4 regions of the Variovorax arabinosiphilus genome follow, and region 1 is predicted to be linked to each of the others. Evidence: predicted binding sites of a transcription regulator. Region 1 holds the regulator's gene; each other region holds the start of a gene.
The links. The regulator LexA, encoded in region 1, represses DNA repair genes until DNA is damaged. The targets are predictions, from matches to a motif close to ACTGTATNNNNATACAGT.

Region 1 (5,771 bases):
AGTTGCGTCAGGTACGTATGGGGCGTCAGTCCGATCGTCCGGTTGAACGCCCCGATCAGCTGGAACGGCGTCAGGTCGGCGATCGCCGCCATCTGTTCGAGGGTCAACCGTTCCGTGAAGGCGTCGCGCAGCAGTTCCAGCACCGGCGCTAGGACGCGAGCCTCCGCAGGTGCCGGCAGCACGCGCTGCCCGGGCTGTGCGTGGTTCTGGAAGAGCGTTCCGAAGCTGTGAACGAACAGCTCCTGCTGCCGCAGGGGGTCGCACGGTGCGCTGTTTCCATCGAGGGCGCGATGGAGTTCCAGAAAGCTGGCGATGAGCGCTTCATCGCAAACAGTGTTCGACCCGAAGTACCGGGTGTGATCGATCCCCAGGGTGGTCATCAGGTGCCGGATGCCCGGCTCGGCCAGATAGAAGGACCGGTACCGCCAACGGGCGCTGCCGCCCATGCGACCCGAATGGGGTTCGGCCGGGTTGAACACGAGGAGCGCTTGTGGATGGGCCATGCCCGTTCGGCCGCGGCTCTTGAATTCCGAGCCTCCGGCTTCGGTCAGCGCGATCACGAAGGAATGGTGCACGTGCGGCGCATAGTCGTGCGTCGTGAAGTCCGCGTGCAGCATGTCCATGCCCGGCAGGTCGGGAACGTGCCAGTAGCGTGAGGTATTCAGAGGGTCCAGCTTGGCCAAACAAAAACCTCCGTGGGGATCGGTCGCGGCAGCGCTTCCCGCTCAGCACGCAGTCGTCAGTGCGCGCGTGCCACCAGCAACTCCAGGATCAGCGCGACGCGCGCCTTCACCGGCGTGAGCGCACCGGCGTCGCGAATCGCCGCGCCGGAGGTGCCCACGATGCGTCCCTGTGCGCAACGCGTGGCGCGCAACACCGCGATGCCCGCCGCCTGTGCGCGCAGGGCCGCGGTCTCGATCGTGTGGTGCAGCGTGCCATTGCCCGTCGCCGCCAGCACGAGGCCGTCGACCGCGTGGGCACCGCCGGACCGCCGTGCCTGCACGAGCGCATCGATGAGCAGCCCCTGCGCGCCTGCGTGGCTGGTCAGGATCTCGACCCGTGGCCACGCAAACGGTTCGGTCGCGATGACGGCGTCGAGGCGTGCCGCCGAAGCGCCCTGCGGCTCGGGCCACGCACGGAGCGCACGGAGGGCGCCCTCCTCCATATAGCCCAGCGGCCCGGCGTCGCCCGAATCGAAGGCGTCCAAGCGGTAGGTGTGCACCTTCTGCACGTCGAGCGACCGATGGACCGCGCCGGCGCAGACCACTGTCACGCCCGTCGCGCCCGGCCAGGCCGCGAGGCTGATCGCGTCGCGCAGGTTCTGCGGGCCATCGGGCACCAGTGCACTCGCCGGCCGCATCGCGCAGGTGAGCACCACCGGCTTGACGGGGCTCAGCACGGACTGCAGGAAGAACGCGGTTTCCTCCAGCGTGTCGGTGCCGTGCGTGATGACGAGGCCACCCACATCGTCGCGCGCCAGCGCCTCGGCGCAGCGGGCTGCGAGCGCCTGCCAGACCTCGAAGTCCATGTCCTTGCTGTCCAGCTGCGCGACCTGCTCGGCCCACACCGGCAGGCCCGGCGGCGGATCGAGCCCCTGCAGCAGGACATCGACACCGACCTCGCCTGCCGTGTAGCCGACGTTGTCGGCGGCGGACGCCGCCCGTCCGGCGATCGTGCCGCCCGTGCCCAGGACCAGCACGCCGAGCGCGCCCGGGTTGCTTTTGTTCACCATGTCTTGCAAAGTCCAGGAAACTGTTTAAAAATACAGGTACTGGATATGCAACCAGCACCAAGGAGTTCACATGCAGTTCGCCGTCAAGCTTACCGCCCGTCAGCAGCAGATTCTGGACTTGATCCGCAGCACCATCGCGCAGACCGGTGCGCCGCCGACGCGTGCCGAAATCGCGGCCGAACTGGGCTTCAAATCGGCCAATGCGGCGGAAGAACACCTGCAGGCGCTGGCACGCAAGGGCGCGATCGAACTGCTCAGCGGCACCTCCCGCGGCATTCGGCTCAAGGGCGACGCGCTGCGTTCGCTCAACGAGTCGCGCGACAACCAGTTCTCGCTCTCGCTGCCGGGCATGGCCCAGCTGGCGTTGCCGCTGGTGGGCCGCGTGGCGGCGGGTTCGCCGATCCTCGCGCAGGAGCATGTGGACCAGACCTACTACGTCGAGAACACCTTGTTCCAGCATCAGCCGGACTACCTGCTCAAGGTGCGCGGCATGTCGATGCGCGATGCCGGCATCATGGACGGCGACCTGCTGGCCGTTCAGTCGACCAAGGAAGCGCGCAACGGCCAGATCGTGGTCGCGCGCCTGGGCGACGAAGTGACCGTCAAGCGCCTCAAACGCAACAAGCAGGTGATCGAGCTGCATGCCGAGAACCCCGACTACCCGACCATCGTGGTCCAGCCCGGCGAGCCCTTCGAGATCGAAGGCCTGGCCGTCGGGCTGATCCGCAACACCATGTTGATGTAACGCATCGCAAGGGCTGCGACAGGTGGCGGGCGTATGGCAATCAGGCCATCACCCTGGCGCAGTCCCATCAAGCAATCCTGCCTGTGTTCAACCTCTGACCTTGGAGTTCGCATGGGAATCGTTCTGCTCACTTTCGTCGATCTGCTCACCCCGCTGCAGTCGCTCGCCCACCGCTGGATGCCGGAGCGCCGCGTGCGCCGCGACGTCAGTTTCGACGCCCACGCCGACCTGCGCTATGTGGCCGTACGACCAGCCTGCGCGCAGCGCGCTGGCACCACCACCCCGGGGCACGCGCATCCACCGGTGGCGGCGCGTCCGCTGCGCGTGGTCCGCACGGTCGACGCGCAACAGCCGGACCGGCGCGCCGGCCGTGTCGTGATCTCCGGCCGGATGGCGGACGTGTGTGCCGAACTCGACCGCCTCGCGGCACTCGAGGCGGCCGACACCGTGCGCGGCGCGCGTCCGCTGCACTGACCCGCATTCGGGCGCGCACCTGCAAGCGCGCCCTGCAGAGGCCTTGATCTCTGGCATGTGGCGCGCACCACGGCGCGCCGCTGCGGGCTTTCGCACGGCGCGAGGCACAATGGCACGCCATGAACATTGTGATCCTCGACGACTACCAGGACGCGGTGCGCAAGTTGCAATGCGCCGCCAAACTCGATGCCTACGCGGCGAAGGTCTATACCAACACGGTCAAGGGCATCGGCCAACTGTCGGTGCGCTTGAAAGACGCCGACGTGATCGTCCTGATCCGCGAGCGCAGCCAGATTTCCCGCCAGCTGATCGAGAAGCTGCCCAAGCTCAAGCTCATTTCCCAGACCGGCCGGGTCGGCAAGCACATCGACGTCACCGCCTGCACCGAACAGGGCATCGCGGTGGCCGAGGGCAGCGGCTCGCCGCTTGCGCCGGCCGAGCTGACGTGGGCGCTGATCATGGCGGCGATGCGGCGGCTTCCGCAGTACATCAGCAACCTCAAGCACGGCGCGTGGCAGCAGTCCGGCCTCAAGTCGGCCTCGATGCCGCCGAACTTCGGACTGGGCTCGGTGCTCAAGGGCAAGACGCTGTGCATCTGGGGTTACGGCCGCATCGGGCAGCTGGTGGCGCGCTACGGCCAGGCCTTCGGCATGCAGGTGGTGATCTGGGGCCGCGAACAGAGCCGTGACCTCGCCCGGTCCGACGGCTTCCAGGTCGCGCCGAGCCGCGAGGCCTTCTTCGCCGCCGCCGACGTCCTCACGGTGCATCTGCGCATGAACGACGACACGCGCGGCATCGTCACGCTGGAAGACCTGTCGCGAATGAAGCCGACCGCCCTGTTCGTGAACACCTCGCGTGCCGAGCTGGTCGAGCCCGACGCCCTTCTGGCCGCCCTCAACCGTGGCCGGCCCGGGATCGCGGCGATCGACGTGTTCGAAAGCGAACCGCCCTTGCAGGGTCACGCGCTGCTGCGTCTGGAGAACTGCATCTGCACGCCGCACATCGGCTATGTCGAGCAGGACAGCTACGAGATGTACTTCGGCCAGGCCTTCGACAACGTGGTGAGCTTCATCAAGGGCAATCCCACCAACATCGTGAACCCCGGCGCCCTGCAGGTTCGACGCTGAGGGCGTCGCTGCGGCTTTAACGCCGACGGCGCGGCCGGGGCGCGATCTCGGCCTCGATGGCCGGATCGAACAGCTCCAGATCGAGCCGCAATTCGGGCAGCGGCATGTCGTCGGTGGTCGGCGGCGAGGACGGGCGCTTCTCCAGCTCGAGTTCCGCCGGCAGGGTTTCGAGCGTCTCGAGCGAGGTGTTGTCGAAGGCCATGGCGGCGCTCTGATCGGGGTGCTCCTGCCGCTCGTTCACCGACATCGGGCGCGTCTGCGGTTCTTCCTCGTGCGATGAGGTCGACGTCGAGGCCGCCGGGCGTGCGCTGGCCGCGCCAGGGTGCGCGGCGATGACCGTGTCGTGCGACAGCGTCTCGTCGATGGCGCCATACAGCGACGGCAGCGGCGCGTTGGGCGCGTTGTGATCACTGCCGGTCAAGCCGAGCTGCGCGGTCGCGCGGTCCAGGTCGGCCGGCCGGGTCGGCTCGAGCTTCGCTTCGTGCGTGTCGAGAAAGGACAACGGCGTGACCGGCGTCGGCGGTGCGCTGTCGGGGTCGATCACTTCCTTGGCGACCGAGTACAGCAACAGCAGCTCGCGGTACGCGGCGAGGTCGAAGCTTTCGTCGCCGCGCGTGCCGGGCTTGCGGAACACCAGTTCCTCGATGAGGGCCAGTGTGCCCTGCCGTGGCCACTGGGCTTCGATACGCGCCAGGGTCGAGCGGTAGTGCTCGAGGCCGTGACCGACTTCGGAGAAATGCTCGAAGTCCGGCACCGAGGCATTGAACGCCCGTTCGAATTCCTGGCCGACCCGCGCGTAGTCGTCGCGCCGGTCGAGCGCGTGGTAGATGCGCAGCAGGTCGAGGTAGGCCAGTGCGCTGGTTTCCGGGTTGTCGGCGATGTGCTCGCTGAGCACCGCGATCGCCTGCTCATGCTGGCCGAGCGAGAGGAAGAAGTCCGACTGCTGCTGCACGTCGAACAGTTCCTCGGTGTTCACGTAGCGCGCGGGGGCGCTCTCGTCTTCCGGCAGTGGCGGCAGCGTGTCCGGCGACTCGTCCTCGGTGTCGGCTGCGACGAGCGGGGTGCCGAACGGTCCGGTCTTCGGTGCTGCCGAGCGCTCGGCGACCGATGCACCCGCCAGGCCCGTGGACAGCGCGGCGCTCACGGGCGGCAGGGACGGCCCGTCGTCCTTGCCGGTCGTGTCGCCCCACCAGGCGGGACCGGTCGTGCGACGTGCGACACGCCAGAGCATGAAGAGACCGATCAATGCCAGGAGCAGCAGCAGGCAGAGGGCATACACCAGCGGGTTGCGATAGCGGCTGTCGCGCGCCTCGGCCAGCTCGGTGCGCATTTCCAGCAGCAGGCGCTGGTTCTGGGCGCTCTGCTCACGCAGGGCCGCCAGCGTGGCCTCCAGCGCCTTCATGCGTTCGTTGGCACGTTGGAGCTCTTCGGCATTGGCGGCCGCGCTGGCGGCGGCGAGTGCGGCGGACACGGCCGGATCGGGGGCTCCCGCCGAGGCAGCAGCCGATGCCGCCAGTGCGGGATTGCGCGCGGCCGACGGGTCGAGCAGATCGAGTTGCAGACGGGCGCCGCCACTCGCCGACGGCGAACCCGCCGGTGGCACGGTCGGTGCCGCCGCAGTGGCGGCCGGGGGGGGCGCCGGCACCGGTGCCCGTGCCGGCGTGGTTGGGGCGCTGCGGCGCGCCGGTGGGGT
Region 2 (5,771 bases), 760 kb from region 1:
CCCAGCGTCGCGACGGCCGTCGGGATGCTCGGCGCATCGGCCTTGCCGGCCTGGTAGCTGTTGGCCGACACGGCACCGCCGGGCACGGCGTAGCGGTTTTCACGCGACAGCTGGCTCAGGTCCGGCGGGACCTCCAACGTCGGGGCCTTGCCGGCGCTCTTGTAGTCGATCTTGTCGCCCTCGAGGACCGAGCAGGCAGTCAGGCTGGCGACCAGGGCCAGCAGTGCGAATCGCGAAAAATTCTTCAACGTCGTCTTCCTTGGTGGAATGGTTCGATCAATCGAGGCCGCATCGGCCGCCCTGTCGGAGTCGGCCGTGCGCAAAAGGTTGCGTGTGAGATGCGGTGGGCTCGGCGGACCGCTCAGTCCTTGAGCAGTCCGGTGGCGCGCAGGGCGGCTTCGACGGCCGGCCGGCTGGCTTCGCCGAGTTCGGTCAGGGGCAGGCGCAGCGCGCCGCCGCACAGGCCCATGCGCGCCATCGCCCACTTCAGCGGAATGGGGTTGGGTTCGATGAACAGGTTGCGGTGCAGCGGCATCAGTTCGAACTGGATGCGCATGGCCGTAGCGACGTCGCCTGCCAGGGCCGCCACGCACAGCTCGTGCATCTTGCGCGGCGCCACGTTGGCCGTGACGCTGATGTTGCCCTGGCCGCCGCACAGCATGAGCGCGACGGCGGTGGGGTCGTCCCCGGAATACACAGCGAAGTGCTTGGGCAGGTCGCGGATCAGCCACTGGGCCCGCTCGATGTTGCCGGTCGCTTCCTTGATGCCGATGATGCCCGGCACCTGCGCCAGGCGCAGCACGGTGTCGTGCGCCATATCGGCCACGGTGCGGCCGGGCACGTTGTACAGCACGACGGGCAGGTCGCCCACCGCTTCGGCGATGGCCTTGAAGTGCTGGTACTGGCCTTCCTGCGTGGGCTTGTTGTAGTAGGGCACGACCTGCAGTTGCGAGTCGGCACCGACGCCCTTGGCGAACTTGGCCAGCTCGATCGCTTCCTTGGTCGAATTAGCGCCGCAGCCGGCCATGACGGGCACACGGCCCTTGGCCTGCTCGACCGACACGCGGATGATTTCGCAGTGCTCCTCGACGTCGACCGTGGGGGATTCGCCGGTGGTACCGACCACGCCCAGGCAGTCGGTGCCCTCGTCGATGTGCCAGTCGATCAGCCGGCGCAGCGCGGGGTAGTCGACGCTGCCGTCTTCATGCATCGGCGTTGCGAGCGCGACGATGCTGCCTGTGAGTTGCTCCAAGGGGGGTCTCTTTGTCGGTTGGGACGAAAGGACGCATTCTACTGACCCGGCGCGGGGTCGCCGAGGGGGTGCCGTTCCGGGAAAGCACCGAGCGTCGTGGGCGGTCGAACCGCGGCGATGCGCTGCACGAAGCGGTCCGGCGACGGCAGGAAGCCGTCTTCGTAGGCCACCACCCGCAGCCCGGTGCAGGCGGCCAGCAGTTCGCCGGGCTGCAGCAGGAAGTCGGCGCGCGAAGGCTTGCCGACCGTCTCGTTGCCGGCGGCGAAGGTTTCGTAGAGCAGCACCCCGCCCGGTGCCACCGCCGCCACGGTGTCGGGCAGGCGAGGGCGCCAGAGGTAGTTCGTGACGACGACGGCCGCGAAGCGCCGCCCGTCGAAGGGCCAGGGGCCGCTTTCGATGTCGGCCTGCAGCACGCGCCCATGGCGCGAGGCGGCCTGCACCGCGTCTTCCGAACGGTCGACGCCGGTGGTCGGATGGCCGCGGTCGGCAAACCAGCGCATGTGCCGTCCCGCGCCGCAGGCCACGTCGAGCACCGCGCCGGCGGGCGGCACCAGGTGAGACCAGCGCACGATCCAGGGCGAGGGCGCCTGCAGCGCGCCGTGCGGTTCGGGGCTCAGAAGCAGCTCCAGAGCTGGTCGATCAGCGTGACCATGAAGGCCGGCTGGGTGTAGAGCATGAACACGCCCGCGAGCACTGCCAGCCCGGCGGCGACGGCAGCGGCCTGCATCCAGCGGTGGCGGGTGGGGGCGTGCATGTGTCAGGCGGTCAGGCCGATTGAGGTTGAGGCGCCGGCCGGGCGATCGCGCCCTCCTTCACCGGCAGGTTGACCAGCGCCGCCATCACGCCCAGCGCGATGGCGATGTACCAGACGATGTCGTAGCTGCCGGTGCGGTCGTACAGGAAGCCCCCGAGCCACACGCCCAGGAACGAGCCGACCTGGTGGCCCAGGAAGACGAAGCCGCTGAGCATCGACAGGTGGGCCACGCCGAAGATCTGCGCGATCAGCGCATTGGTCGCCGGCACGGTCGACAGCCAGAGGAAGCCGATCACCGCCGCGAAGACGTAGACCGACAGCGGCGAGAGCGGCACGATCAGGAACAGCGAGATGGCGATGGCGCGCCCGAAGTAGATGGACGCCAGGATCTTCCGCTTGGACAGCCGTTGCCCGAGCGTGCCGGCCGCGTACGAGCCGAACACGTTGAACAGGCCGATCAGCGCCAGCGCGTAGCTGGCCACTTCGGGCGACAGGCCCTTGTCCTTGAGGTAGCTGGGCATGTGCACGCCGATGAAGACCACCTGGAAGCCGCAGACGAAATAGCCGGCCATCAGCAGGCCGAAGCTGGGGTACCTGAAGGCCTCGATCACCGCCTGGACGATGCTCTGCTCGCGCCGGGCGCCGAGCATGGCCACGCGCGCTGGCTCGCGCAGCCCGAAGGCCAGCGGCACGATCAGCAGCACCACCGCGGCGAGCGCCAGCAGCGCGGTGTGCCAGCCCAGGCGGGCGATCAGCTGGCCCTCGATCGGCACCATCAGGAACTGGCCGAAGGAGCCGGCGGCCGCCGCCACGCCCATCGCCCACGAGCGCCGCTCCACGGGGATCTGCCGCCCGATCACGCCGTAGATCACGGCATAGGTTGTGCCCGCCTGCGCCGCGCCGATCAGCACGCCGGCCGTGAGGGCGAAGAGCAGCGGCGTCGGCGACAGCGCCATGCCGGCCAGCCCCAGCGCATAGCAGGCCGCGCCGATCAGCAGCACGCGGAAGGCGCCGAGCTTGTCGGCCAGCATGCCGGCGAACACGCCCATCACGCCCCAGGAGAGGTTCTGGATGGCGATGGCCAGCGAGAAGGTCTGGCGCGTCCAGCCCTGCTCCTGGGTGATCGGCTGCAGCCACAGGCCGAAACCGTGCCGGATGCCCATGGACAGGGTGACGATCATGGCGCCGCAGATCAGGACCTGCTTGAGCGACAGCGGTTGGGCCGGGGTGGTCGAGGACATCTGCCGACTGTAGCCAATCGGCCTTGACAGCGCCGTTACCCGGGCGACTGGCATTCTTGATATTTCGTCCGGTTCGCGATGCGGTGGGCGCATCGATCGGCAGGGTACTGTATGAGCATCCAGTCCCCCGGCGCGTTGCTCACTACAATCCGCCCCCATGGCGACTTCCCCCAAGACTCTCCCCGAATACTCCGAAGGCTCGATCCGCGTCCTCAAGGGCCTCGAGCCGGTCAAGCAGCGTCCGGGCATGTACACCCGGACCGACAACCCCCTGCACATCATCCAGGAAGTGCTCGACAACGCGGCCGACGAAGCGTTGGCGGGCTATGGCAAGAAGATCAAGGTCACGCTGCACACCGACGGTTCGGTCGGCATCGAGGACGACGGCCGCGGCATTCCCTTTGGCCTGCACCCCGAAGAAAAGGCGCCCGTCGTCGAACTCGTGTTCACCCGGCTGCATGCCGGCGGCAAGTTCGACAAGGGCTCGGGCGGCGCCTACAGCTTCTCGGGCGGCCTGCACGGCGTGGGCGTGTCGGTGACCAATGCGCTGTCGAAGCGGCTGGAGGTCGTGTCGCACCGTGAGGGTTCGGTGGCCCAGCTGGCCTTCTCGGCCGGCGACGTGATCGAGCCGCTGCAGATCCGACCGCAGACCGGCGGCGACCGCAAGCAGGGCACCACGGTGCGCGCCTGGCCCGACGCCAAGTACTTCGAGGTGGCGACGCTGCCGATGCACGAGTTGACGCACCTCTTGCGCAGCAAGGCCGTGCTGATGCCGGGCGTGAGCGTCACGCTGGTCAACGAGAAGAGCGGCGACACCCAGACCTGGCTCTACAAGGGCGGCCTGCGCGACTACCTGATGCAGACGCTCAACGGCGAGCCGGTCATCCCGCTGTTCGAAGGCGCCGGCCATGCCGACAAGAACGCCGACAACTTCGCCGAAGGCGAGGGCGCCGACTGGTGCGTGGCCTTCACCGAAGACGGCCAGCCGGTGCGCGAGAGCTACGTCAACCTGATCCCGACCAGCGCCGGCGGCACGCACGAGAGCGGTCTGCGCGACGGCCTGTTCACGGCGGTCAAGAGCTTCATCGAGTTCCACTCGCTGCTGCCCAAGGGCGTGAAGCTGCTGCCCGAAGACGTGTTTGCGCGTGCCTCGTACGTGCTGAGCGCCAAGGTGCTCGACCCGCAGTTCCAGGGCCAGATCAAGGAACGCCTGAATTCGCGCGACGCGGTGCGCCTGGTGTCGAGCTTCGTGCGCCCGGCGCTGGAGCTGTGGCTCAACCAGCACGTCGACTACGGCAAGAAGCTGGCCGAACTCGCGATCAAGGCCGCGCAGACCCGGCAGAAGGCCGGCCAGAAGGTCGAGAAGCGCAAGGGCTCGGGCGTGGCCGTGCTGCCGGGCAAGCTGACCGACTGCGAAAGCAAGGACATCAGCCACAACGAGGTCTTCCTGGTCGAGGGCGATTCCGCCGGCGGCAGCGCCAAGATGGGCCGCGACAAGGAGTCGCAGGCGGTGCTGCCGCTGCGCGGCAAGGTGCTCAACACCTGGGAGGTGGAGCGCGACCGGCTCTTCGCCAACACCGAGATCCACGACATCTCGGTGGCCATCGGCGTCGACCCGCACGGCCCCAACGACACGCCCGACATGAGCGGGTTGCGCTACGGCAAGGTCTGCATCCTGTCCGATGCCGACGTCGATGGCTCGCACATCCAGGTCCTGCTGCTCACGCTGTTCTTCCGCCACTTCCCGAAGCTGATTGAGACCGGCCACGTCTACGTCGCCAAGCCGCCGCTGTTCCGCATCGACGCACCGGCGCGCGGCAAGAAGCCAGCGTCCAAGGTGTATGCGCTGGACGAGGGCGAACTGGTCGCCACGCTCGACAAGCTGCGCAAGGATGGCGTCAAGGAAGGCGCCTGGAGCATCAGCCGCTTCAAGGGCCTGGGCGAAATGAGTGCGGAACAATTGTGGGAAACCACGCTCAATCCGGACACGCGCCGTCTGCTGCAGGTCGGCCTCGGCCGGCTGGCCTTCGGCGAAACCGAAGGCGAGATCACCAAGCTGATGGGCAAGGGCGAGGCCGCCGCGCGACGCGAACTCATGGAAATCCGGGCCGATGACATCGAGATCGATGTCTGACGGCGCTCATCGACGAATCCACCGACCGAACGAATCCTTGATGTCCGCATCCCGCTTCCGAACCCTGCTGGCGAGCCTCGTGCTGATCGCCGCGCCGGTGTTCGCGCATGCCGCCGACATCTACGGCTATGTCGACGCGCAGGGCGTGGCGCACTTCGCTGCTGAGAAGCTCGATGCGCGTTACCAGCTCTTCTTCAAGGGCGGGCAGCAGTTCGACACGGCCGACGGCATCGCGCCGCTGGGCATCGCGCGGGCACCGAAAGGCGCCGACGGCGGCAGCGTGACGCCGGCCGCCCAGACGCTGCTGGCGCTGTTCGAGGCCTCGCCCAATTACAAGGTTGCCAAGGCCGCGCTGCGCGACGCAGCGCGCACGCATTCGATCGACTACGA
Region 3 (5,771 bases), on a different contig from region 1:
CTTCGTCGGCGTCGCCGCGCACGAAGGCGGCGGGATCCACATGCTGTCGCCAGCCCGGTGCCGCAGCGTCGAAGCGCGCACGCTCCGGGTTGTATTCCATCAGCACATTGCGTCTCAGGTCCATAGTGCTGAAGTGCACGGCGAAGTCGATGTACGTCAGGCGCGCCAGCTTCTCGATGACGCTGAATGAAAGGTACTCAAGGTTGTACGGGTCCAGGTAGGCGAGACACAGCGCGTTGCTGGGAATGACCTTGAGCACTTGATCGACGGTCGCTTCCGCGGCGCCCGGAAATGCGCGCGCTGGTGCACCCATGGCGAGCAATCGCTCGGCGCATGCCGATGCTCGCGCGGCGTCTAGATCGCCGACAAGACACGCCGTGAAATCTGCGCCATCGCGACGAGAGTGTTGCCAAGCGATCTGAGCGCCACCAGGACGCGTCATCGTCTCTCCCTTGACCTGAATACGACCGGGACCGCTGAATAGATCCACGTACACACGTTGCTTGAATTTCTCTCTGGCCCGCCGAGTGCCCTCGACATACTTGGCCAGGAAGGTGTGTTTCATCTCCGGAACCCAACGGCCAACGCCTTCCCCAGCGCGTCCCAGTTCCACAGGTAACAATGGCAGCGGATCGGCGTCCTGCGCGAGCTGAAAACTCATGCCTGATCTCCCGACGGACGACTGAACAGCGCCGACTGACGGCTGCGTTCGATCCAGTCGGTATCGCTTATGTACCTAGCTCGCTTCCGCGCGGTTCCATCTTCTGACTTGATCACGATGTCCTGATCACCGACCAGCACTTCGAGGGCTTCCTTGTACATAGTCGAAGTGCCGGGTGAGGTATTGCAGGTAGAGGAAAACAGTTCTCCCATACGGACTGGCTGATCGCGCTTGAAGATATTTTGAGCGAGTTGTTGAACCAGTGCCTCGGCCGACTGCCGCTGCGCAACGTCATCGAAGCAGAAGCCACCATTGAACTCCTGTCTGAAACCCATGGTATGGGTCGCGAGCATGTCCAAGCCGGGGCCGCCGTAGTGGATAAAGTGGTTCTGGTGCTTCCAATGCACCTGCTTCATGACATCCTGCGCGCGCGGATGCCGCGAAAGATGAACCAACCAGTACTCGCCGTGACCGCTTCCTTCGCCGCGAATGAAGAACGGGGTGAAATACTCTGCGCCGCAATTGCGAACCAATGCCTGGTACAGCGCTGCCTGAATGAAGCGGCGCCAATCGGCATCATCCTCCTTGATCTGCTCGATCGACTTTCCGCCCAGCGCGGATCGGATATCTATGGCCAGTTTTCCGGAGACATGGTCCGTGAATTCGTCGTTGGTATATGTCGCGAACGAAGAGACGTGAAAGGTCAGTACCACCTCGCTACCAGGAAGCTCCGAGAAGATTCGCTGGATCAGCGGTGCAGGCACATCGCTGTAGCCGTACTGATCCAGAAAGAAGAGGGCCGTCGTCGCGCGCGGTGTATGGTCCTTGACGAGTTTCAGAACTGCGGGCGATGCCGCTGCAAACTCATCCCGCATGAGATGAATGGAGCGATTGATCTCAGCACCGTATCCTCGATCGTTGAGAACCTTGGTGAGGTGAGAAAGCGCGCGTGCATCCTTGTCGATGAACACGTACTGAACATCCAGTTCGATGGGTTTGGTCCGCCCCAGGTTGATCAGGACGCGAGCTTCCTCGACAGCTGCCAACATGCGAAGCGGGGAGCCAAGGACTTCCTGCTGCTTTCCCCGGATCGTGTAGAGACCACCACCGCAGAACCCGTCCACAAGCGTGATGCGCAGTCTTTCCCGGCCGCGCGCATTGAGCGTCCGCTGCTCGAAATAGCGAAGAAGATATCCGACCAGTACCTCATGCTTTGTCAGGCTGTGCGCGTCAAGCTCCGCAGGTCCGTCTGCCCAGTCATAGTGGTTCTGTGCCAAGAGCGAGCCTTTCTGCGGTATTGGGCGGTGGTTGCTAAACCGGCCTGCCTGGACTTGGAAATTGGTCCCAGTGGCGACCACCCAGCGAGCGTCCGGCTTTCCCTTTTCCGACTGCAGCCAGCTTGACCTCCGAGCCATCGCGCCGAACGATATGGATCGCGGTGCGCGCCGTCAAAGCATTTGCGGCTTGTTCAATGGGGGCCCAGTGGCCCCATTGTTTGAAGTGAAATGCTACGCCGGCTGAGTTGCATTGTTTGCGTAGGTCCTCAGGCCACTGGGGTTCCATAGGCCGTGAACCTGGACCGGACTCGCCGCCGGCGATGACCCAGTCCACTCGCGTTCCTGTGGCGCCGATTTGAAGCCACTCTCGCAGATCCAGGGGGCCGAGCAATGGTTCGCAAGAGAGGAAGCGAACCGATGGCGTCGTGAATTCCATAAGGTACTTCAAGCGCTTGCCGGCGGCAGCCTGGTTCTCTACGGTTGCGCCGAGCCAAACGTTTGACGGCAGTTGGTAGCCCTTCGGCAATTGCTTGCGAACCAGATGGATTCGCTTCGTGAGCAGCAACCAATCCAGATGCGGTGTTGCATCGATGAGTTCGAGGAGACGCAGCCGGTGCGGGATCAGATCTTTGCGGTTCTCGAAGACATCCGCCATGGACGCGCAGAACACGCGTCGCCGGACGTTTTGAGCCCTGGCTTCGCGATCCCATTTCAGTGGTTCTTTCCAATGGGCGTCGCCAAAGAACCGGCGCTCGGACTTCGCACCCCAGACATCCTCGCCCAAGCGTTTGGCCCAAGTCTCCGCGTAGCAATGGTCGCAAGCAGCGGACACGCGCACGCAACCCCACCAGGGGTTGAAGGTGTGGTGTGTCCACTCGATGCTTGTTTCTTTTCCCATTGGCAACTCGCTGTGATGTATTGTAACGGACTACTGTAGTTTTATCCAGCTTCGGCGTGGGCGGGAACTGGTTGCTCGGCGGCGCCATTTTGGCGTCACGGCACTGGATGCCGCCGGGCTCGCGGGCGTTGCCCCGCGCCTCGTGCCGAGTCGCGGCCATTCGGCTTTGATCCCTGACGCCTCCGGCCGTCTCTGCGTTCCCGCCTGCGCGCTCCGCTTGCCGATGGGTGAGGGGGTGGGCTGGCTTGCTGTTCCCTACACCGTAGCACGCCGTTCTCGTCGTCAAGGTCTGCGCGCACCTTGTGCGCTTGCGTCCTGGCGGCCGTCTTCGAACCCTGACCACTGCGCTGCGCCGTGCTGGTGCCGGTCTCGGGCAATCCCGCCCGATTCACGGAGCCGACGATGGCACACGATCTCTTTTCTTTTGATTCTTCCGTTCTTCTGGTCCGCGATGTCGCGGGCGACTACCGGCCGGCCGATACCGGCGAGGTGCTGCAGGCCGCGCAGCGGCTGCTGGGGCAGCAGTTGCAGGGGCGCGAGGTGCTGTCGTCGCCGCAGGTGGTGCGCGACTTCCTGTGCGTCAAGCTCGGAGCGCTGGAGCATGAGGTGTTCGCGGTGCTGCTGCTCGATGCGCAGAACCGGCTGATCGAATACGTCGAACTGTTCCGCGGCACGGTGAGCCAGGCGTCGGTCTATCCGCGGGAGGTGGTCAAGGAGTCGCTGGCGCGCAATGCGGCGGCGCTGGTCCTGGTGCACAACCATCCATCACGGGTCGCCGAGCCTTCGCGGGCCGATGAGCACCTGACGCAGACGCTGAAAGCGGCGCTGGCGCTGGTGGACGTGCGCGTGCTGGACCACCTGATCGTCGCGGGCCGCGACGTGCTGAGCTTTGCGGAGCGCGGGTTGCTGTGACACAAAGGGCCTGCGGGCCCTTTGATTCTTTCTTTGTCGTGCGCGCTGCGCGCGTGGTCGGGGGTCTCCAGGGGACTGGCTAAAGCCAATCCCCGCCGCGCAAGCTTGGCGCCCCTCGATGCCGCCGAACAGGCGGCGCCTGATCGGCCAGCGCACATTGCCGAAGCGCGCTCCGCGCTTGTTCACCTCCAGCTAGGCGTGCCCACGACACGCGGTGGCGCTCGCCGCGCGGCCGTGGGTCCGTCGCTTCCCTGGCCGTTGGCCGGGAATCCGTCTTTCCCTTCCCTCATCGCTGATCCCGCGACCGTAGCCACCGAGGCCTGGCCGTCAAGGCGCGCAGGGCCGTGTCCTCGCCTTCGGCTGCGGGCCGCCCCAACCCTGCGCTTGTTTCCTTGACGGCCAGTCCCCGCCGGCCCGGTTTTTCGCGGGCGATGAACTCAGGAAAGACGGCGGCAACGGCGACCAGCCCAGGTCACTGCGCCGAACCCACCGAAGCCAACACCGGGCTCCGAATCTTGGAATCCGGCTGGGGTGGGGAACCACAGGAGAGCCGCGCATGCAGACACCGACATCTTGAACCCCCTTCCGCTTTTTTTTTCTTCATTTTCAAGGTCCCGACACGGGACAGGAGTTTTCAAATATGAACACCGCTACCCTTCACGAAACCACTGCCGTCGCCGCTGCTGTCGCAGCCGTCACGGCTGCGCAGGAACTGCTGCTGATTCCGCTGTCCAAGCTGCGGCCTTCCAGCCGCAACGTGCGCAAGAGCGGCGGCACGTCGATTCCCGAACTGGCCGCGAGCATCGCCCGTGTGGGCTTGCTGCAAAACCTCAATGTGGTGCTGGCCGCTGATGGCGAGCACTACGAGGTTGTGGCCGGTCGCCGTCGCCTCGCCGCGCTCAAGCTGCTGGTCAAGCGGCGCAAGCTCGCCAAGGACTTCGAGGTGGCCTGCCTGCTGGGGTCTGATGCGGCGGCGCGCACGGTAAGCCTGACCGAGAACGTGCAGCGCGAGGCCATGCACCCGGCCGACCAGTTCGAGGCTTTCGCCGATCTGGTGGCCGAGGGACGGCCCATCGAGGACATTGCCGCCGACTTCGGCGTGACCCCGTTGGTTGTGCAGCGGCGGTTGAAGCTCGCCAACGTCTCGCCGCGCCTGCTGGCCGACTACCGGATTGATGCAGTGACGCTGGAGCAGCTGATGGCGCTTGCCATCACCGACGACCATGCGGCACAGGAAGCGGCGTTCTATGCGTCCCCGCAGTGGCAGCGCAGTCCGGAGGCGCTGCGCGATCACCTCACGCACGAGGAAATCGATGCGAACCGCGATGCGCTGGCGAAGTTCGTAGGGGTTCCGGTCTACGAGCAGGCTGGCGGCGCTGTGCGGCGTGACTTGTTCGCGGATGAACAGAACGGCATCTTTCTCACGGACGCGGCCCTGCTTGAGTCGTTGGCGAAAGACCGGCTCGCGCCGATGGCCGAGCAGGTACAGGCAGAGGGCTGGGGTTGGGTGGACGTGGCCCCGCGTGCCACCTACGCCGACCTGCACCAGTTCCAGCGCATGCGCAGCAAGCGGCGCGAGCCGAGCAAGGCCGAGACCAAGCGCATCGCCAAGCTCGAAGCGCTGCAACGTAAGCTGCAAGACCGCCTCGACGACGAGAACGAGGACATGACGGACGAGCAGGCGCAGGCTGCGCAGGACGAGATGGACGGTCTGGGCAACGAACTCGAAGCCATCGAACGCACGCTGGTGGTCTATCCGCCACGCACGATGGCGGCGGCGGGGGCTGTGGTGTCGCTCGACCACATGGGCGGTGTGATCGTGCATCGTGGGCTGCTGCGCGAAGAGCAGGCCAAGACGCTGCGGCAGCAGGAGCGTGATGGGCACAGTCCGGATGACGAAACCAAAGGGGGCGGCGAACAGCAGGAAGCCAAACTAACCATTTCTGAGAGGCTGGTCAAGCGTCTGAGTGCCCATCGAACCGCCGCCCTTCAGGCGGAAGTTGCTCGGCACCCGCAGGTGGCC
Region 4 (5,771 bases), on a different contig from region 1:
GCAAGGGCGGGGTCGATGCGGCGGTCGCGCAGTGCGGCCTGCAGGTCGTCGCCCATGCGCAGCATCAGGAAGTGCGGCCGGTTGGAAAACGCGCGCATCGCCAGCCGCTCCGGTTCGCGCAGAAAGGACCGCACGTCCGCCATCGGATCGCTGCCGCGCAGCTGATGACGCAGGGCATGCGCGAAGGCAGCGGCGCGCAGGGTCATGCGCACGCGCAGGTCATCCAGGCCGCCCGAACCCGGGCCTTCCAGCCGCGCCGGCCCGTCGCCGTCGATCAGGCTCTGGCACTGCCGCGCCAGGTTGCGGGCACGCAGCACCACTTCGCCCCAGAGCTTGCGCGCCTCCCAGAAACGGTCGTAGGCGGCGCTGTTGCGAAAACCCAGGAAGATGGCCAGCGGCAGGCCGATGAGGGTGAACGGCACGGTGCCGATCGGGATCTTGAACTGGCCCAGGTGACCGTGCGCCAGGGTCACAAGGATGGCGACGATCAGGTTGACCAGCAGCGCGGGGCCGATGCGCCACAAGATCGAGCCACGCCAGAGAAGAAACATCTTCAGCCCGGAGGGACGGTTCCGGACGATCATGGGTGGCGGGGTCGAGGAGGCATGGAGCGGGGGCAGCCGCAGCGGTGCTGGGCGGGGACGGGAGTCGCCATTGTCCTACAAGGCGCCGAAGGGCGCAGCGCGCCGAGCTCAGCCGAACGCGTCGGGCGCCGTCGGGTCCATCCGCAGCACCTTCGCCGCGACCGCGCCCGAGAAGCCGCGCGCCATCAGGAAGCGCATCTGCCTGGCGCGCTCCTTCGCGTCCTGCGGCGGCGCCTCGAAGCGGCGGCGCCACACCTCGAAGGCGCGCGAGGTTTCGCTCTCCTGCAGGCCGGCCACCGCCTCGGCGATGGCCGCGGGATCGACGCCTTTCTGCTGCAGTTCCTGCCGCACATGCGCCGCCCCCATGCGCGGCGCGCGCTGGTGCACGACCGACTGCACCACCCGCGCCTCGTTGATGAAGTCCTTGGCGGCCAGCTCGTCGAGCGCTTGCGCCAGGGTGCCGGGCACGTCCTCGTACTTCGCCAGCTTGCGCTCGAGCTCGGCACGCGAATGCTCGCGCTGGCTCAGCAGCCGCAGCGCGCGGCCCTTGATCGACGGTGCGGCAAAGCCCACTTATTCCTTGGCTGCCGCCTTGGCGGCCTTGGCGTCCGCCTTGGCCTTCGCATCGGCTTCGGCCTTGGCTTCTGCCGAGCCGGCCTCGGCCGCCAGCAGCGGGATGCCCAGCGATTCGCGCACCTTGTTCTCGATCTCGCGCGACAGCGCCGGGTTCTCGCGCAGGAATTCACGTGCGTTGTCGCGGCCCTGGCCGATCTTCTCGCCGTTGTAGGCGTACCAGGCGCCCGACTTGTCGAGGATCTTGGCGTTCACGCCCATGTCGATGATCTCGCCCTCGCGGCTGATGCCTTCGCCGAACAAGATGTCGAACTCCGCCGTCTTGAAAGGCGGCGACACCTTGTTCTTCACCACCTTCACCTTGGTCTCGTTGCCGATCGCCTCGTCGCCCTTCTTGATGGTGCCGATGCGGCGGATGTCCAGGCGAACCGAGGCGTAGAACTTCAGCGCATTGCCGCCGGTGGTGGTTTCGGGCGAACCGAACATCACGCCGATCTTCATGCGGATCTGGTTGATGAAGATGACCATGCAGTTGGTCTTCTTGATGGTCGCGGTCAGCTTGCGCAGCGCCTGGCTCATCAGGCGGGCCTGCAGGCCGGGCAGCGAATCGCCCATCTCGCCTTCGATTTCGGCCTTGGGCGTGAGCGCGGCGACCGAGTCGACCACGATCAGGTCGACGGCGCCCGAGCGCACCAGCGAGTCGACGATTTCCAGGGCCTGCTCACCGGTGTCGGGCTGGCTGATCAGCAGGTCGGACAGGTTGACGCCCAGCTTCTGGGCGTACTGCACGTCGAGCGCATGCTCGGCGTCGACGAAGGCGCAGGTGCCGGCCTGCTTCTGCATTTCGGCGATGACCTGCAGCGTGAGCGTGGTCTTGCCCGACGATTCCGGGCCGTAGATCTCGATGACGCGGCCGCGCGGCAGGCCGCCGACGCCCAGCGCGATGTCCAGGCCGAGCGAGCCGGTCGACACCACCTGCACGTCTTCCAGCGCCTCGCCTTCGCCCAGCCGCATGATCGTGCCCTTGCCGAACTGCTTTTCGATCTGTGCGAGCGCGGCCTGCAGGGCCTTGGCCTTTTCGCTGCCGGCGACCGAGATGCTGCTGCCCTTGACGAGTGCGTCCATGAGAAAACTCCTTGAATATCAACGGGTTGTGTTGGAAATCATCCCGCTGCTTTTAACCACAGGCCTGGATGCTTGAACAGTAGTGTAGCGATCAGTACTTTGAAGTAAACCCGATTTATGGTCAGTTTGATTTACCATTTACCGCCATGGCCAAGCCCTTGTTTCCCACCGATCCCGACGCCTGGCGCCAGACCCACCTGGGCCGCCTGCTGGGCCATGCGATGCGCCGTTTCGACGAGCGGGTGCTCGCGCTGATGGCGCACGACGCCGACGTGCCGCTGGCGCTGTCGAACCTGGCGGCGCGGGCGCAGGTCAGCGCGGCGCACATCCACATCACGCGGCACCTGTCGCGCGGCGGCTCGCGCCTGACCGAACTGGCCGAGCGCGCCGGCATGACGAAGCAGGCGATGGGCACGCTGGTCGACCAGTGCGAGGCCTGGGGCCTCGTCACGCGCGAGCCCGACCCGCTGGACGCCCGGGCGCGGCGCGTGCGCTTCACCGCCGACGGGCTCGCGTGGCTGGAGGCCTTCCGCACGGCCGTGGCGCAGGCCGAAGGCGAGTTCCGTGCGAGCGTGGGCGACGAGGTCGCGACGGTGGTCACCCTGGGGCTGGAGGCCTACGCGGGTTGACATGGGTTCGCGTGGGTTCGTGTGAAGACCTGCGCCAAAACAAGCGCGGCCGCCGGTGCGGCCCCTAGAATCCGCCGCGGAGACAAACCAAGGCGCGACACACGCGCCCCACAAGCCGGAGGTGGCGCATGCGGATCCTCATTGCAGAAGATGACCAGGTGCTGGCCGACGCCCTGCTGCGCAGCCTGCGCACCTCGGGGGCGGCGGTGGACCGCGTGGCCACCGGCACGCAGGCCGACGCCGCGCTCATGACCAACAGCGAGTTCGACCTGCTGATCCTCGACCTGGGCCTGCCCAACATGCATGGCCTCGAGATTCTCAAGCGCCTGCGTGCCCGCGGCTCGCAACTGCCGGTGCTGGTGCTGACCGCCGCCGACAGCGTGGAGGAACGCGTCAAGGGCCTGGACCACGGCGCCGACGACTACATGGCCAAGCCCTTCTCGCTGCAGGAACTGGAAGCCCGCGTGCGCGCCCTCACGCGCCGCGGCATGGGCGGCACCAGCAACGCAATCAAGCACGGCCCGCTGGTGTACGACCAGGCCGGCCGCGTGGCCACCATCGACGGCAAGATGATCGAGCTGTCGGCGCGCGAACTCGGCCTGCTCGAGGTGCTGCTGCAGCGCGCCGGCCGGCTGGTGAGCAAGGACCAGCTGGTCGAGCGGCTCTGCGAATGGGGCGAAGAGGTGAGCATCAACGCCATCGAGGTGTACATCCACCGCCTGCGCAAGAAGATCGAGAAGGGCCCGGTGCGCATCGCCACCGTGCGCGGCCTCGGCTACTGCCTCGAGAAGATCCAACCCTGATCCCCCTTCCCGCGCGATGAAGCTCTTTCAGCGCGCGCAGCGCTCCCTGTTCGGCGAGATCCTCGACTGGATGCTCACGCCGCTGCTGCTGCTGGTGCCGGTGAGCATCGGCGTGACCTGGCTGGTGGCGCAGGGCATCGCCAACGCGCCCTTCGACCGCGCGCTGGAGAACAACGTGCAGACGCTGGCGCGGCTCCTGGTGATGCAGGACGGGCGCATCCAGTTCGCGCTGCCGCAGCCCGCGCGCGACATCCTGCGCGCCGACGACATGGACGTCGTCTACTACCAGGTGCTCGACGGGAGCGGCCGCCTGCTCAGCGGCGAGCGCGACGTGCCGCCGCCCCTTGCCGACGAGACGACTGCGCCGGGCACGGTCTACCTGCACGACGCGACGATACGCGGCAAGGCGGTGCGCATCGGCTCTCTGTGGGTGGCCGGTGCCACGCCCGATGCGCCGCCGGCGCTGGTGCAGGTGGCCGAGACGCGCGCCAAGCAGTCGGTGCTGGCCACCGAGATCATCAAGGGCGTGCTGCTGCCACAGTTCGCGATCCTGCCGCTGGCGGTGCTGCTGATCTGGCTGGCCCTGGTGCGCGGCATCAAGCCACTGTCGGTGGTGGAGGCGCGCATCCGCGAGCGCCGGCCCGACGACCTGAGCCCGCTGGACGAGTCGGCCGTGCCGCTGGAGGTGGTGCCGCTGGTGTCCTCGGTCAACGAGCTGCTCAACAAGCTGCACGACTCGATCGCGACGCAGAAGCGCTTCCTGGCCGACGCGGCGCACCAGCTCAAGACGCCGCTGGCCGGACTGCGCATGCAGGCCGACCTGGCCCAGCGCGAAGGCGCGAACGCCGAGGAACTGAAGCAGTCGCTCAAGCAGATCGGCCGCGCCAGCGTGCGCGCCACGCACACCGTGAACCAGCTGCTCTCGCTGGCGCGCGCCGAGAGCAGCGGCGCCGTCATCGGCTGGCAGAACTGCGACCTGGCGCGGCTGACGATCGAGGTGGTGCGCGAGGCGGTGCCGCGTGCCATCGAGAAGCGCATCGACCTGGGCTACGACGGCGCCGAGGCAGGGGCCGCCGGCGTGGTGCTGCGCGCCAATGCCACGCTGCTCAAGGAGATGGTGCGCAACCTGGTCGACAACGCGCTCAACTACACGCCGTCGGTGCCGGAGCGCAGCGGCATCGTCACGGCGCGCGTGCTGGTCGACCCCTTCGGGCGCATCGTGCTGCTGCAGGTGGAAGACAACGGGCCCGGCATCGCCGAGACCGACCGCGAACTGGTCTTCGAGCCCTTCTACCGCGTGCTGGGGAACGAGGCCGACGGCTCGGGCCTGGGCCTGCCGATCGTGCGCGAGATCGCGCGCCAGCACGGCGCCACCGTGCGCCTGGAAGACGCCCACCCTGGCGAGCAGCCGCCCGGGACGCGCGTCACCGTGCGTTTCGAGCTCGCGGCCTGAACGCTGCCGCGCGGCGATTCGTCAAGGGGCTTTTCGGATCTGCAGCAGCTCGGGGCGCACCTGCTGCTCGACGCGATGCGGCTCGCGTTCACTCAAGCGCGCCGGCTGCAGGCCGAAGGCCGAAAAGGCGCCCTGGCTCCAGGCGAAGTAGCCCGCGTTGGCCAGCACCAGCACCACCGCGACGACGCGCCAGCGCGTGTTCATGGCAGGGCCAGGCCGCGCGGCCGCACGCTGATGTCGGAACTGGTGATGCTCTGCAGGCCGTCTGCCGTCCGCACCAGCAGCTCGCCGCCCCAGCCGACGCCTTCGCACAGGCCGGTGGTGCCGTCGCTCAGCTGCACCTCGCGCCCCTGCAAGGCGTCGCGCGCGGCAAAGCGTTCGGCAAAGGGCGCGAAGCCGCGTTCGGCGAAGGCCTGCACCGCGGCGACCAGCGGCGGCACCACCTCGAGCAGCAGCTCGCCAGGCGTCGCGTCCGGCCGCCATTCCTGGACCCAGGCCGGCGGCATGCGCAGGCCCTCGGCCTCGCGCGGGCCGACGTTCACGCCGACGCCGATCACCACGTAGCGCTGCGCCGCATCGCCCTGCGGCACGGCCGTCTCGATCA

Region 2: a site for LexA is predicted at 3,354-3,371, ahead of QTH86_RS08350 (DNA topoisomerase IV subunit B). Genes of this name have one in related genera too.
Region 3: a site for LexA is predicted at 2,869-2,886, ahead of QTH86_RS20410 (DUF5131 family protein). Genes of this name have one in related genera too.
Region 4: a site for LexA is predicted at 2,346-2,363, ahead of recA (recombinase RecA). Genes of this name have one in related genera too.

Annotation. Positions count from the first base shown of each region.
Region 1 covers NZ_JASZYB010000001.1:1,000,101-1,005,871, forward strand. The annotation lists gene QTH86_RS04845 (AraC family transcriptional regulator) at 1-683, opposite strand, end outside; gene QTH86_RS04850 (asparaginase) at 740-1,732, opposite strand; gene lexA (transcriptional repressor LexA) at 1,803-2,477, shown strand; gene QTH86_RS04860 (hypothetical protein) at 2,589-2,951, shown strand; gene QTH86_RS04865 (D-2-hydroxyacid dehydrogenase family protein) at 3,071-4,078, shown strand; gene QTH86_RS04870 (type IV pilus assembly protein FimV) at 4,095-5,771, opposite strand, start outside.
Region 2 covers NZ_JASZYB010000001.1:1,756,783-1,762,553, reverse strand. The annotation lists gene bamC (NlpB/DapX family lipoprotein) at 1-248, opposite strand, end outside; gene dapA (4-hydroxy-tetrahydrodipicolinate synthase) at 362-1,210, opposite strand; gene QTH86_RS08365 (class I SAM-dependent methyltransferase) at 1,291-1,821, opposite strand; gene QTH86_RS08360 (hypothetical protein) at 1,866-2,006, opposite strand; gene QTH86_RS08355 (MFS transporter) at 2,018-3,247, opposite strand; gene QTH86_RS08350 (DNA topoisomerase IV subunit B) at 3,405-5,381, shown strand; gene QTH86_RS08345 (lytic transglycosylase domain-containing protein) at 5,422-5,771, shown strand, end outside.
Region 3 covers NZ_JASZYB010000003.1:394,350-400,120, reverse strand. The annotation lists gene tcmP (three-Cys-motif partner protein TcmP) at 1-661, opposite strand, end outside; gene QTH86_RS20415 (three-Cys-motif partner protein TcmP) at 658-1,938, opposite strand; gene QTH86_RS20410 (DUF5131 family protein) at 1,973-2,836, opposite strand; gene radC (RadC family protein) at 3,239-3,748, shown strand; gene QTH86_RS20400 (ParB/RepB/Spo0J family partition protein) at 4,389-5,771, shown strand, end outside.
Region 4 covers NZ_JASZYB010000002.1:902,078-907,848, reverse strand. The annotation lists gene QTH86_RS18225 (bestrophin family protein) at 1-584, opposite strand, end outside; gene recX (recombination regulator RecX) at 693-1,157, opposite strand; gene recA (recombinase RecA) at 1,158-2,282, opposite strand; gene QTH86_RS18210 (MarR family winged helix-turn-helix transcriptional regulator) at 2,429-2,911, shown strand; gene QTH86_RS18205 (response regulator) at 3,040-3,714, shown strand; gene QTH86_RS18200 (sensor histidine kinase) at 3,731-5,167, shown strand; gene QTH86_RS18195 (sporulation protein) at 5,189-5,371, opposite strand; gene QTH86_RS18190 (biotin--[acetyl-CoA-carboxylase] ligase) at 5,368-5,771, opposite strand, start outside.